2 regions of the Corynebacterium glyciniphilum AJ 3170 genome follow, and region 1 is predicted to be linked to the other one. Evidence: predicted binding sites of a transcription regulator. Region 1 holds the regulator's gene; the other holds the start of a gene.

What was found. Region 1 encodes LexA, which represses DNA repair genes until DNA is damaged. Its sites were predicted from a motif close to CGAACANNTGTTCG; they were not measured.
Region 2: a site for LexA is predicted at 2,440-2,453, ahead of CGLY_RS04350 (HNH endonuclease signature motif containing protein). Genes of this name have one in related genera too.

Annotation. Positions count from the first base shown of each region.
Region 1 covers NZ_CP006842.1:1,685,834-1,690,999, forward strand. The annotation lists gene CGLY_RS07930 (DeoR/GlpR family DNA-binding transcription regulator) at 1-775, opposite strand, end outside; gene ptsP (phosphoenolpyruvate--protein phosphotransferase) at 958-2,676, shown strand; gene lexA (transcriptional repressor LexA) at 2,752-3,501, opposite strand; gene CGLY_RS17375 (hypothetical protein) at 3,764-4,294, shown strand; gene nrdR (transcriptional regulator NrdR) at 4,374-4,835, shown strand; gene hrpA (ATP-dependent RNA helicase HrpA) at 4,837-5,166, opposite strand, start outside.
Region 2 covers NZ_CP006842.1:936,569-941,734, forward strand. The annotation lists gene CGLY_RS04345 (hypothetical protein) at 1-608, shown strand, start outside; gene CGLY_RS04350 (HNH endonuclease signature motif containing protein) at 936-2,354, opposite strand; gene CGLY_RS04355 (hypothetical protein) at 2,721-3,260, shown strand; gene CGLY_RS04360 (hypothetical protein) at 3,270-4,553, opposite strand; gene CGLY_RS04365 (hypothetical protein) at 4,565-4,744, opposite strand; gene CGLY_RS04370 (C40 family peptidase) at 4,757-5,166, opposite strand, start outside.

The DNA.
Region 1 (5,166 bases):
CAGTGACATCTTCGGCTGTGAATGCCTCGAGATACTGGTGCGGAGCTGCATCATCAGTCACCAGAACGTCAATCTCTGGGACATTTGCGAAGCTGACGAGGTAATCCCGCCCGAACTTCGTGGAGTCGCACATGGCGACGACCCGGTCCGAGTTTGCGATCATCGCGCGCTTCACCGCGGCCTCCTCGGCGTCCGCAGTCGACAGGCCGTGGTCCATGGACAGGGCATTGGTGCCGATGAACGCGATGTCAGCATGGTGGACACCGATGGTCCGCAATGCGATGTCGCCGACGACGGCCTGGGTGATGGGGCGGATGTGCCCGCCGATCAACTGGACATCAGATAGTCCCGCTGCCGACAAGCGGACGGCGAGAGGGAGGAAGTTCGTCAGTACCGTCAGGTTCCGGTACGGGTTGTCGTCGGGGCGGCCTGCCTCTGCGATGGCGTGTGCGAGCATGGCGGTGGTGGTGCCGGCGTCGAGGAACACAGTCCCGGTCCGCGGCAGAAGTTCTGTCGCCGCTCTCCCGATCCGGATCTTCGCCTCGGTCGAGGTGGTGCTGCGTAGCTCGATCGGCGTCTCGCGGGTCTGGAACGTATTGGTGGGTACCGCCCCGCCGTGGACCCGGTGCAAGGCACCGTCATTGTCGAGTACGGTCAGGTCACGCCGGATGGTCTCCGGGGTGACGGCAAAACGCTCCGCAAGTTCGACCACGGTGACACGCCCGTTGACTGCGGTCAGTGACGCGATCTGGCGGCGACGTTCCTCTGAGTTCATGATGTGCATTGTATGGGGTCGAGGGGGTGCGAACCTCGATTCGGGGGTGGGGAGTCCGACGGGGGTGGCCCCGGCGGGCCCCGAAAAGAGGGGGAGAAGAGGGTACTGTGGACGTCAACCTAATACGTCAACCGATGTCCTTTCAGATGTCCATTCTGAATATTTGTGGGAGACCAGACACTATGGCAGACACGAAATCCTCCGCACCTTCCACCGACGGTGAGCCCGTCATCCTGAAGGGAAAATCAGTGGTTCCCGGCACGGTCTTCGCGCCGGTGACCTGGGTAACGGACCGTCCGGAGCTGCCGGGGCCGGATAAGACGGTCGCCGAGGGGGAACGAGAGGCAGAGTTCGAGGCGTTCACCCGGGCCGTCGACACCGTCTCGGGGCGCCTCAGTGCACGTGCTGCGACAGTCGAGGGCAATGCACGCCAGGTGCTTGAAGCCACGGTCGCCATTGCAAAGGACCGCGCATGGGCCAAGAAGGTCCGAAAATCCGTCAATGCGGGTCAGACCAACGTCTACGCGGTCAAACAGGCTACGGATGACTTTGTCGAGATGTTCCTCAAGGCGGGTGGTGTGATGGCCGAGAGGGTCACTGACCTGATGGACGTCCGCGACCGCGTCATCGCCGAGCTCCGAGGAGAACCCGAACCGGGCATCCCCGACGTCGATTCTCCCCATGTCCTGTTCGCCGATGACCTTGCCCCAGCCGATACCGCTACTCTTGACCCTGAACTGATCGTTGCCGTGGTCACAGAGAAAGGCGGAGCGACGAGCCATACCGCGATCATTGCCCGTCAGCTGGATATCCCCTGCATTGTGGCTATTGGTGTCAACCTGCGCTCCATCGCAGCGGAAACCGAGGTACTGGTTGACGCCGCCGTGGGAACCGTGGAGACCGGGGTGGACCCGGCTGATGTCGAGAAAAGGGTAGCTGCAGCTGCAGAACTCGCCTCGAAGGTACGCGGATGGCACGGACCGGCTGAAACTGCGGACGGTCACCGGGTTCAACTGCTCGCCAATGTGCAGGACGGTGCCGCCGCCAGGCAGGCAGCGGAATCGGTCGCAGAAGGCATCGGGCTGTTCCGGACCGAACTCGGCTTCCTCAGCGAAACGACAGAACCGTCCGTCGAGGAACAGGCGGATCGGTATGCGGAAGTGTTGAGCGCCTTCCCAGAGGGCAAGGTGGTCATCCGCACGTTGGATGCAGGGTCGGACAAGCCGGTGCCCTATGTGATGGCGGAGAGTGAGGAGAACCCGGCACTCGGTGTTCGCGGCCTGCGTATCGCACGCACGAATCAGGAGCTGCTGGAGCGTCAGCTCGACGGAATCGCACTGGCGCTGAAGAAATCCGGCAGGGAGGAATCGTCGGCGCAGACCTGGGTCATGGCGCCGATGGTGGCAACGGTGTATGAGGCGCAGTGGTTTGCTGCATTGTGCCATGAGCGGGGACTTGTCGCGGGTGCGATGATCGAGGTTCCCGCTGCGGCGTTGATGGCAGACAAGATGATGCCCTATCTGGACTTCGTCTCCATCGGTACGAATGACCTGACCCAGTACACGATGGCAGCTGACCGTATGTCGGCGTCCCTTGCCCATCTGACAGATCCGTGGCAGCCAGCGGTGCTGAGGTTGGTACACACGACCTGTCGTGCTGGTGCAGTGACTCGCACCGCGGTCGGGGTCTGCGGTGAAGCAGCTGCCGACCCGATACTCGCGTGCGTTCTGGCGGGGCTCGGGGTTACGTCCCTGTCAGCCGCTCCACCGGCATTGGCGGCGGTGGGCGCTCAGCTTGGTGAGATCGACTTCGCGGTCTGCCGGGAAATGGCGGCGGCGGCGCTCGATGCCGATGGGGCCGAAGAGGCGAAGACTGCCGCTGCGGCGGTCCTCGGCCTCTAGTTTCACTCCGACGGATGTCGGGCCCCGACACCGGAGCTCCGATATCCGTCGTCAGGCGATCGCAGGGGAGCGCGGTCAGATCTTTCGGAGTACGGCGACGACGCGGCCGAGGATGTCAGCATTGTCACCGGGGATCGGTTCGAAGAGATCATTGTGGGGGAGTAGCCAGACACCGTTGCCGTCCTTCTGGAATTCCTTGACCGTCGCCTCGCCGTCGATCATCGCTGCGACGAAGTCGCCGAGTTCGGCGACTTTCTGCGACCGCACCGCCACCCAGTCGCCATTGAAGATACCTGCGTCGCGCATGGATTCTCCCACGACTTGCAGAAGGAACAGTTCGCCGCTGCCCACGAGCTCCTGCGGCAGTGGAAAGTGAGCTTCTACGTGTTCCTCAGCCAGGATCGGTGAACCGGCAGCGATCTGTCCCACCACGGGAACGAACGAAGGGGAGGGCATCCCGTCCGGGCCGGTCGTGGCCGCAGGTTTAGGGCCCGGCCGGGAAGCCGGCTCATCCTCGAAATCCCGGATGTCTACGGCGCGGGGCTTATTGTCCTCCCGTCGGAGATAACCTTTCCTCTCCAACTCCCGCAGGTGGTACGACACTGATGACGTGGAGTTCAGGCCAACAGCGTCACAGATCTCGCGGATGCTCGGCGGATACCCTCGGAACCGCGTGGCGTCTTTGATGACGTCCATGATGCGACGCTGGCGGTCGGAGAGCTTCTCCCTGCCCTTGTCGTCGCCACTTGCTCCCGCGCTTGCTAGGGCGGCACGTTTCTTGCTTCCCGGAGCTACCCCCGTGGAGGACTTCTGTTTCTCTGCCATCTGACCTACTCCTGGTCTCGTTGTACCGATCGTGGGTTCGACAGTACATCACCGAACCGACATTGTTCATCAGGGTGTTCGAAAGTGTCGCGGAAGTTGTGGACTTCTTCGAACACCCGTGCTACCGTCTGGCACATAGAGCGAAGTTCGAACACATGGACGAAGATACTGACCGTCATGCGAGACGATGTCCGGCTGCGGTGCTGTCATGGTCCTGTCAGATTCCGCAAGTCAGGTTCGTTTTCACGGAAAGAGGGTTGTCATGAACACGATATCGGTACGTAATCCCCGGGGCGTTGACCGTCGTCCTGTCTACCGTCGTCCGGAGTGGACACGTGTGGTCGAGACGGGGCGATCGAACACGTGGGGGCATGGTGCGGTGCGACATCCGTCAGCGGCTCAGGTGGAGCGTCGGCGGTTCCGCGCGACCGGTGAAGAACGTCCGTTCGAGACAGGTTCTCGGGCGCGCCGAGTACGTCGCCGTATGTCTTCTGTCCTCGGTTCTCCGGGCGTTACGTTGGTGTCTCTCGCGTCGCTGGTGGTGATGCTCGCCGCGTCACCGGTTTTGACCGGTCCGAATGAGGAGGCTGTCACACCTGCCAGGACTGCGACGGTCACGGTCGGGGACAACGCCAGCTTGGCGGATATCGCCAGAGAGCACGTCCCGGGTGCATCGGTGGGTGACGCGGTGGCGAGAATTGCGTCCCTCAACGACATCGACAAGATCGGCGCGGATGACGGTCACCACGCCGGTGCGGAGTCCACGCGACAGGTTGTGATCCCGGTCTACTGACCGGGCAACGGCAGGGGAAGGCTCCAGGGGTAGCATATGGGTCCGTCCCGTTCCACTGATCTCTGTAAGGGAGAACGCCGTGCTCTGTCCCGCGTGCCGCTCCGAAGACTCCCGGGTGGTGGATTCGCGTACGGTCGAATCTGGCTCAGCTATCCGTCGTCGACGAGAATGCCTGACATGCAAAACCAGGTTCACGACACTCGAACGCTCAGTGCTCCTGGTGACCAAACGGAGCGGCGTGACCGAAGAGTTTCGCCGCGACAAGGTCATCAGGGGTGTGGGGCGTGCTTGTCAGGGACTCGAGGTCTCCGGGGACGACCTCAAGATACTCGCACACGACGTCGAGCAGTCGCTTCGTGCGTCCTACGGTTCGCAGGTGGCCGCGGATGATATCGGCCTGGCGATTCTCGAGCCGCTGCGTAACCTCAACGAAGTTGCGTACCTGAGGTTTGCCTCGGTGTACAAGTCCTTCCGGTCCACCGAGGACTTCGAGACGGAGATCCGGGCCCTCCGTCAGCGTCGAGAAGACGCCGCTGAATAAGTCAGCGGATCTTCGCGAGCGCCTTCTTCACCCGCGCTGCGCTGGCAGGTCGCGAGGTTCCCAGGTTCTGGGCGAACAATGACACCCGGAACTCCTCGACCAACCACTCAACGTCCTTGAACTGGGGAGACGCTGCGCGCGCGGCAGGGAGTCGCTTCCGGGTCTCGGCAATGGCCTCCGTGCACTCCCTGACCTGGTCATCAAGCGCCGCTTCACGGTCCGGGTCAGACTCCATCATTGAAAGCCGGGACTTCATCGCGGCCACATAGCGCGGCACATGGCGTAGATTCTCTACTCCGTTCTTCGCGACACGATGGGGGCCGAGATAGAA
Region 2 (5,166 bases), 750 kb from region 1:
TGATTGCCGCAGTAGTCACGGCGCTGCTTGCCCTGGTGGCGGTCGTCGGGCTGTCGCTTCCGTGGGCCAGGACCGTGGTCAGCGCGGGTCAGGCGGGAGCTGAGGACGCCGACATGATCCTCACGATGTCGGGCTTCGGCATGGTGAAGAGCACATTCGAGGCCATTGGTCTGCAGGAAACGTGGATTGAGGCGACATTCCTCTCGGTTGCTGTCGTCCTACTGTTCCTGGTCCTGGCGAGCGCGGTACTGGTCGCATTCACCCCACTGCGGCGGGTCGCAGCTGTGATTGTGGCAGGTACGGGTGCAGGCTTCACGGCGTACGCAATCTACGGCTTGGTGACTGGGCTGGGACTCGACGAGAAGCTCTTCACTGACGACACGTCCGGGTTGGGGGACCAGGAGGCGGCGATCCTTCAGTCCCTCCTTGACTCACTCACGACCTCTACCGGTCCGGGGGAGTACGTTGTGTTGGTCGCTGGGATTCTTCTCCTCATGCTCGGTGGTTACGTCGCTGTCCGGTCCGGCTATCCGTGGCTGCCGTCGTCGGGCGACCGTGCTGAAGGGGTCGTTGGCGGAGCGAACGTCGTCGGCGACGTGCGACCGTGACGGATGGGCGTCCCTCCGGGAGGGGCGGGACGCCGTGGTCCTGGCTGTGGTTGCGGCAGTGATCACTCAGTCGGACGTGGATGGTGCCATTGCCGCGCCCCCGGTGCGGTCCTGCCGGAACCGGGGTACTGCCCCTCGTTGAGAGCGAATGTGGACGGCACCACAGTTCGCCCGGTGGTTGTGGATTACGACGACAGGGCGGCGTTGTGTGGCGCCGTGGCGTCGACACAGGGCAGTAATCCTTGCTTGTTGAACGATGACACCTCCTATTCCAGTCCGTGTTGAGCCCCTCTGGCCGACCCCGCTGCTGACGCCTGATCCGGGGGGTCACGGCGGGTCCTCTGCTTCCCTGAACCGCCGACGTCGGACGTCGCCGGGATGACGTCGGGTTGTGGGGTGGTCGTTGTGGACGGGGCGACGTTTCGGGTCCACGCTGACCGGGGGAATCCAGTGGACGCGCCGTCCGCTACCCGAAGGAGCTGGAGTAGTCCACCACCGGTCCGGATGCTGGCGGGTGTCGTCCACGCGAGCGTGCATGCCTGGGGACACGAGCGTCAGATTGTCCAGATCAGTGGCGCCACCGGCGCTCCACCCGTCGATGTGGTGCACATGGCAGTGTGCAGGCGCGGAGTCGGTGCCCGGTGCTGAACTGATGCCTTCTTCGCCGACGAGGGCGAGGTACTGGCTGAGGTTGCCGAGGCGCCGGGTGCGTCCGAATCTCAGAGTCCGCCCTTCAACATCGAGAACCTGCAGATATGTTTCCAGGTCGTGCCGATCGTCGAGCAGCGTTGTGGCGGGGACGTGAATGCCGACATCGGTCAGCGCGGTGCCAGTCGGGTTGTTGAACTGTTCGACGGACATGACGGCGACGATGGTAGTTGCACCGCGGCCCGGGGTGAGTGCGCGACCACGCCCGTACCCGGCGTGGACGACCGCGGCGAGTGCATCGTGTCGACGTTGTTCGGGCGTACGGTCATCGGCCGCGAGATCAGTGTCCTCGATCAAGTCGCCGGTCTTGGCATAGTCAGCCATCACGCGTTGCAGTGACGCGGCGAGCTCAGGGGTGAGGGTGCCCCGGACGGGAGTCATGCCGTCGCAGCGCTGTCTCCCGAGGGTCAGGGAACGCATCCGGTCATGGTCTTTCTCCGTGTACGGTTCCTCTGCTCCGACGAGGTCGAGCAAGAACGAGCGCAGGGAGTCGAGCACATCGGGCCCCTGCTTCCTGGCAAGGTCGGCGATCGGACGGTCTGCGATGCGGGTGATCTCCGCCTGGACGTTCTGGGGCAGCGCGCGGATCTGTTTGTCCGCCTTCTCCACGCCGGCGGCATCGAGGTGCCCTTCGGCGACGAGAGCCGCCAGCTCAGGCATGTGGTCCTCGTGCGGAGCAGTAGGGTCAGCTCCCCAGGGGTCCGGTCGCTCGGCCACGCGCGACCATGACGCCAGACGACTGCGGGCATCACGCGTGGTCGTCGTGAATATCCTGCTCACCGCCCGCGCCTGCCGCTGGGTGCCAGCCGGAAGCTCCGATTGATGACTCGACAGGAATGCGGCGTCAGCGACGGTCAGTTTCTTACGGGAGCGTTCCATGCACGCCGCCGCCTGCAGCCTGTCGGCGTCGGAGAGCCGGGACCAGGTGTCCGGACCATGTGCGATGATGTCTTCCACTGCAGCGTCCAGGGCAGAAAGTGCTTCCAACAGGTCGGTCGTGGAACCGACCGGCGGTACCGGAGGTTGCTGTTGTGGCATACGGTGTCCCCCCCCTGAAACTCGAACATGAGTTCCTGCTGTCCCGACCAACATGCTTCATCTTCTGCTGAATGACATTATCATTCGAATGTTTGTTCGTCAACATATTTTCTGTACGGTCAGTACATGGCACCCGATGACGAGGTCCTTGCTGAACAGGAACTATCGTGCATCTTGACGAGACGAGGACGAGAAACGCGAACTGTGCCGGACGGCACCGGAGAGTGACGGAGAATGGACAGAGACACCTGGGGCCGTGGAGGCGGACAACAGTCCCCGTCCGAATATCAGCCACCGAACCCGTACCACCGACCACACGAGTCGGTCCCGTCATCAGGTACTGCTGAGCCGCGGAGCGGACTGGTCGTGTCCGTCGTCATCGCGGTCCTTGCCGTACTCATCGCCGTGGGGACGGCAGGCCTGTGGCTCCTCAACCGGGACACAGAGGCCCCGAGAGCAGAGGCTCCCGGCGCTTCCTCGGCGGAGACGCTCGACGACTATCTGGTCGATGGACAGGACGGTCCCGCCGCTGAGGACGTCGCTCCCGACGATGGACTGCCGCCGGGCCTCGGTTACACCGGGTACTTCGACAATGAGAATGCGGTATGCGACGGCTTCGACACCTGGGTCTACGCCGGCGAGGGTGGGGGAGCGGCAGTGGTCGTGTGCGTCTCGGACGTTGACGACACGCTGTACATGCGGGGAGACTTCACCACCGGCGTCGCACGGGGAGACGTCGCGATGGACGACGAAGTGGACGTCGTCGACGGGATCTACACCGTCGGAGTAGACGGTGGAATCGTCGAATTCTTCGGAACCGAGCTGTGGTTCACCGACGGCGACGGAGCGGATCCTCTCGCCCAGTTCGACGACTTCTGGTACGACGACACCGTCTGGGGCCCCTGAAGCCGGTCCTCAGAACTTGGTGAAACGGTTCGTCAGGTTCTCTTCGAGTTGCGTCCAGCCGTTCGCCTCTTCGTCGAAGGGAGCGGTCGGCGTTGCCGCAGACGGTGAACCGAGCATGTACGCGATGTAGTCCTGGAGACGGGGGTATGCTAGCAGGACCTTGTTCACTCCGTCGTCCTGTGCCCAGTCTGCGGCATCGGCGAGCAGCTCGTAGGCTCGTCCCAGCTGGTCGGTGTCCACAGCGTCGACGCCGTCGGCGATGTCGCTGCGCAGTCCCGTAAAACCGTAGACGTTCGACGGATGTACCTCGACCTCGAGTTCCCCGGCATTGGCCAGTGTCACCAGGTCTCCCCAGGTCTCCATGCCGGCGAGGTCATGGTCTTTCGCATCGATCATCCACCGCACCAGCGAGCGGGAAGACGGGAACGTATTGATCTCGCCGCGGTGGCCCAGGAAGACCGGAGACCGGTTCCCGACATAGCACCGCAGGGTGTATACGGTGGTGCCGTCCACGGTGATACGGATCGGATCGATCCCTGCGCTGCCCCACGGCGTCGCGTCGTACGGGTCTGCAGCGTGCTCCGTGTCCTCATCGTCGGTATCGGGGCCGTTTCCGTCTGTATCGTCGGCGTTGGTGCCTGTGGAGGTTGCGGTTGCCCCGGCGGCATCATCCTGCGCCGATGCCGCGTCGTCGATCCGCTTCTGTGCTGCAGCGACGAGACTGGCTGCATTGTCGCCGAGGTCCGGCGTGACCAGCGCCTCGTCGACGGCATCGAGGAGTTCCACCCAGTTGTCCCGCACCGTGAAACCCACACTCGACCATTCGGCGAGACCGTTCTCTCCGGCGTAGTGGTCCTGGCCACGGCTCACGTTGGACAGGACGGAGTAGGACCGGAACCACCGGTTGATCCGGTCGATGCCGCAGACCGTCCCGAGCGAACGCAGCACCTGGAAGGCATTGGAGACTGTCCGGGTGTTCTCGAAGGACGGGCGCCCCGCGAGGTTGTTGGGCAGCTCGACGAAGCTGATGCTGCCTCCCCGGCGGGGCGTCACCTTGGTCTCGGCACCGTCCATGAATGCCGGCCAGTCGGGATGTTCGGCGAGATCATGGGCCGAGGAGGCGGTGATCCCGGCGAGCAACGCCGCCGGTGACTCGAACGCGAAGACCCCGGAGTCGTCACCGAGGAAAGCCTGCCACTGCTCGCCACGGGACACCCAGCCTGGGGCCCACAGGGTGTAGTACGTGCCGGCGGTTGTCTCGAGCTCGAGCGTCACGATTCCGTTGTCTGCCATGACGACAGATTTTAGCTGGAAGGACGACCGCGGTCGATGACCGGACCACCGTGTACACCCGCAGTGGAGAAGAGGTCGGCTTTCAGTACCGCCGGGACCGTAGGTGGGGGCTCTCCGAGAAACTGCTGGACGTTGTATTCCGGCACCCGGGGTGTCGTGGTGATGCGGGCCAGGCCGCGGTTCGTGGGCATCAGTGTCTCCTCTCAGGCAGTGGGGCGGTAGAAACCGAGAAACCCCATGCCGATGTTCTCTGTTCTCACCGGATTGATCTGGACGGGATCACCGGCCTCGATCATCTGGCCGTCGCCGGTGACCATCGCGACGTGGCCGTCCCACACCACCAGGTCACCGGGTGCAAGTTGGTCGGCACTGACCTGAGCTCCGACGGCCTGTTGGTCGGCGGTGCGGGGAAGATCGACCCCTGCCTGGCCGTACGCCCACTGCGTCAACCCACTGCAGTCCACGCCTGTCGACGGTGAGGTGCCACCCCACACATACGGTGTTCCCAGCGCGGACGTCGCCGCCTCCACCGCAGCCGCCGCCTGTGGGGTCGGAGCACCTGGAACGGCGACGTCGCCGACCGGTTCCACCGTCCCGGTCGCTGGGGGTGCTG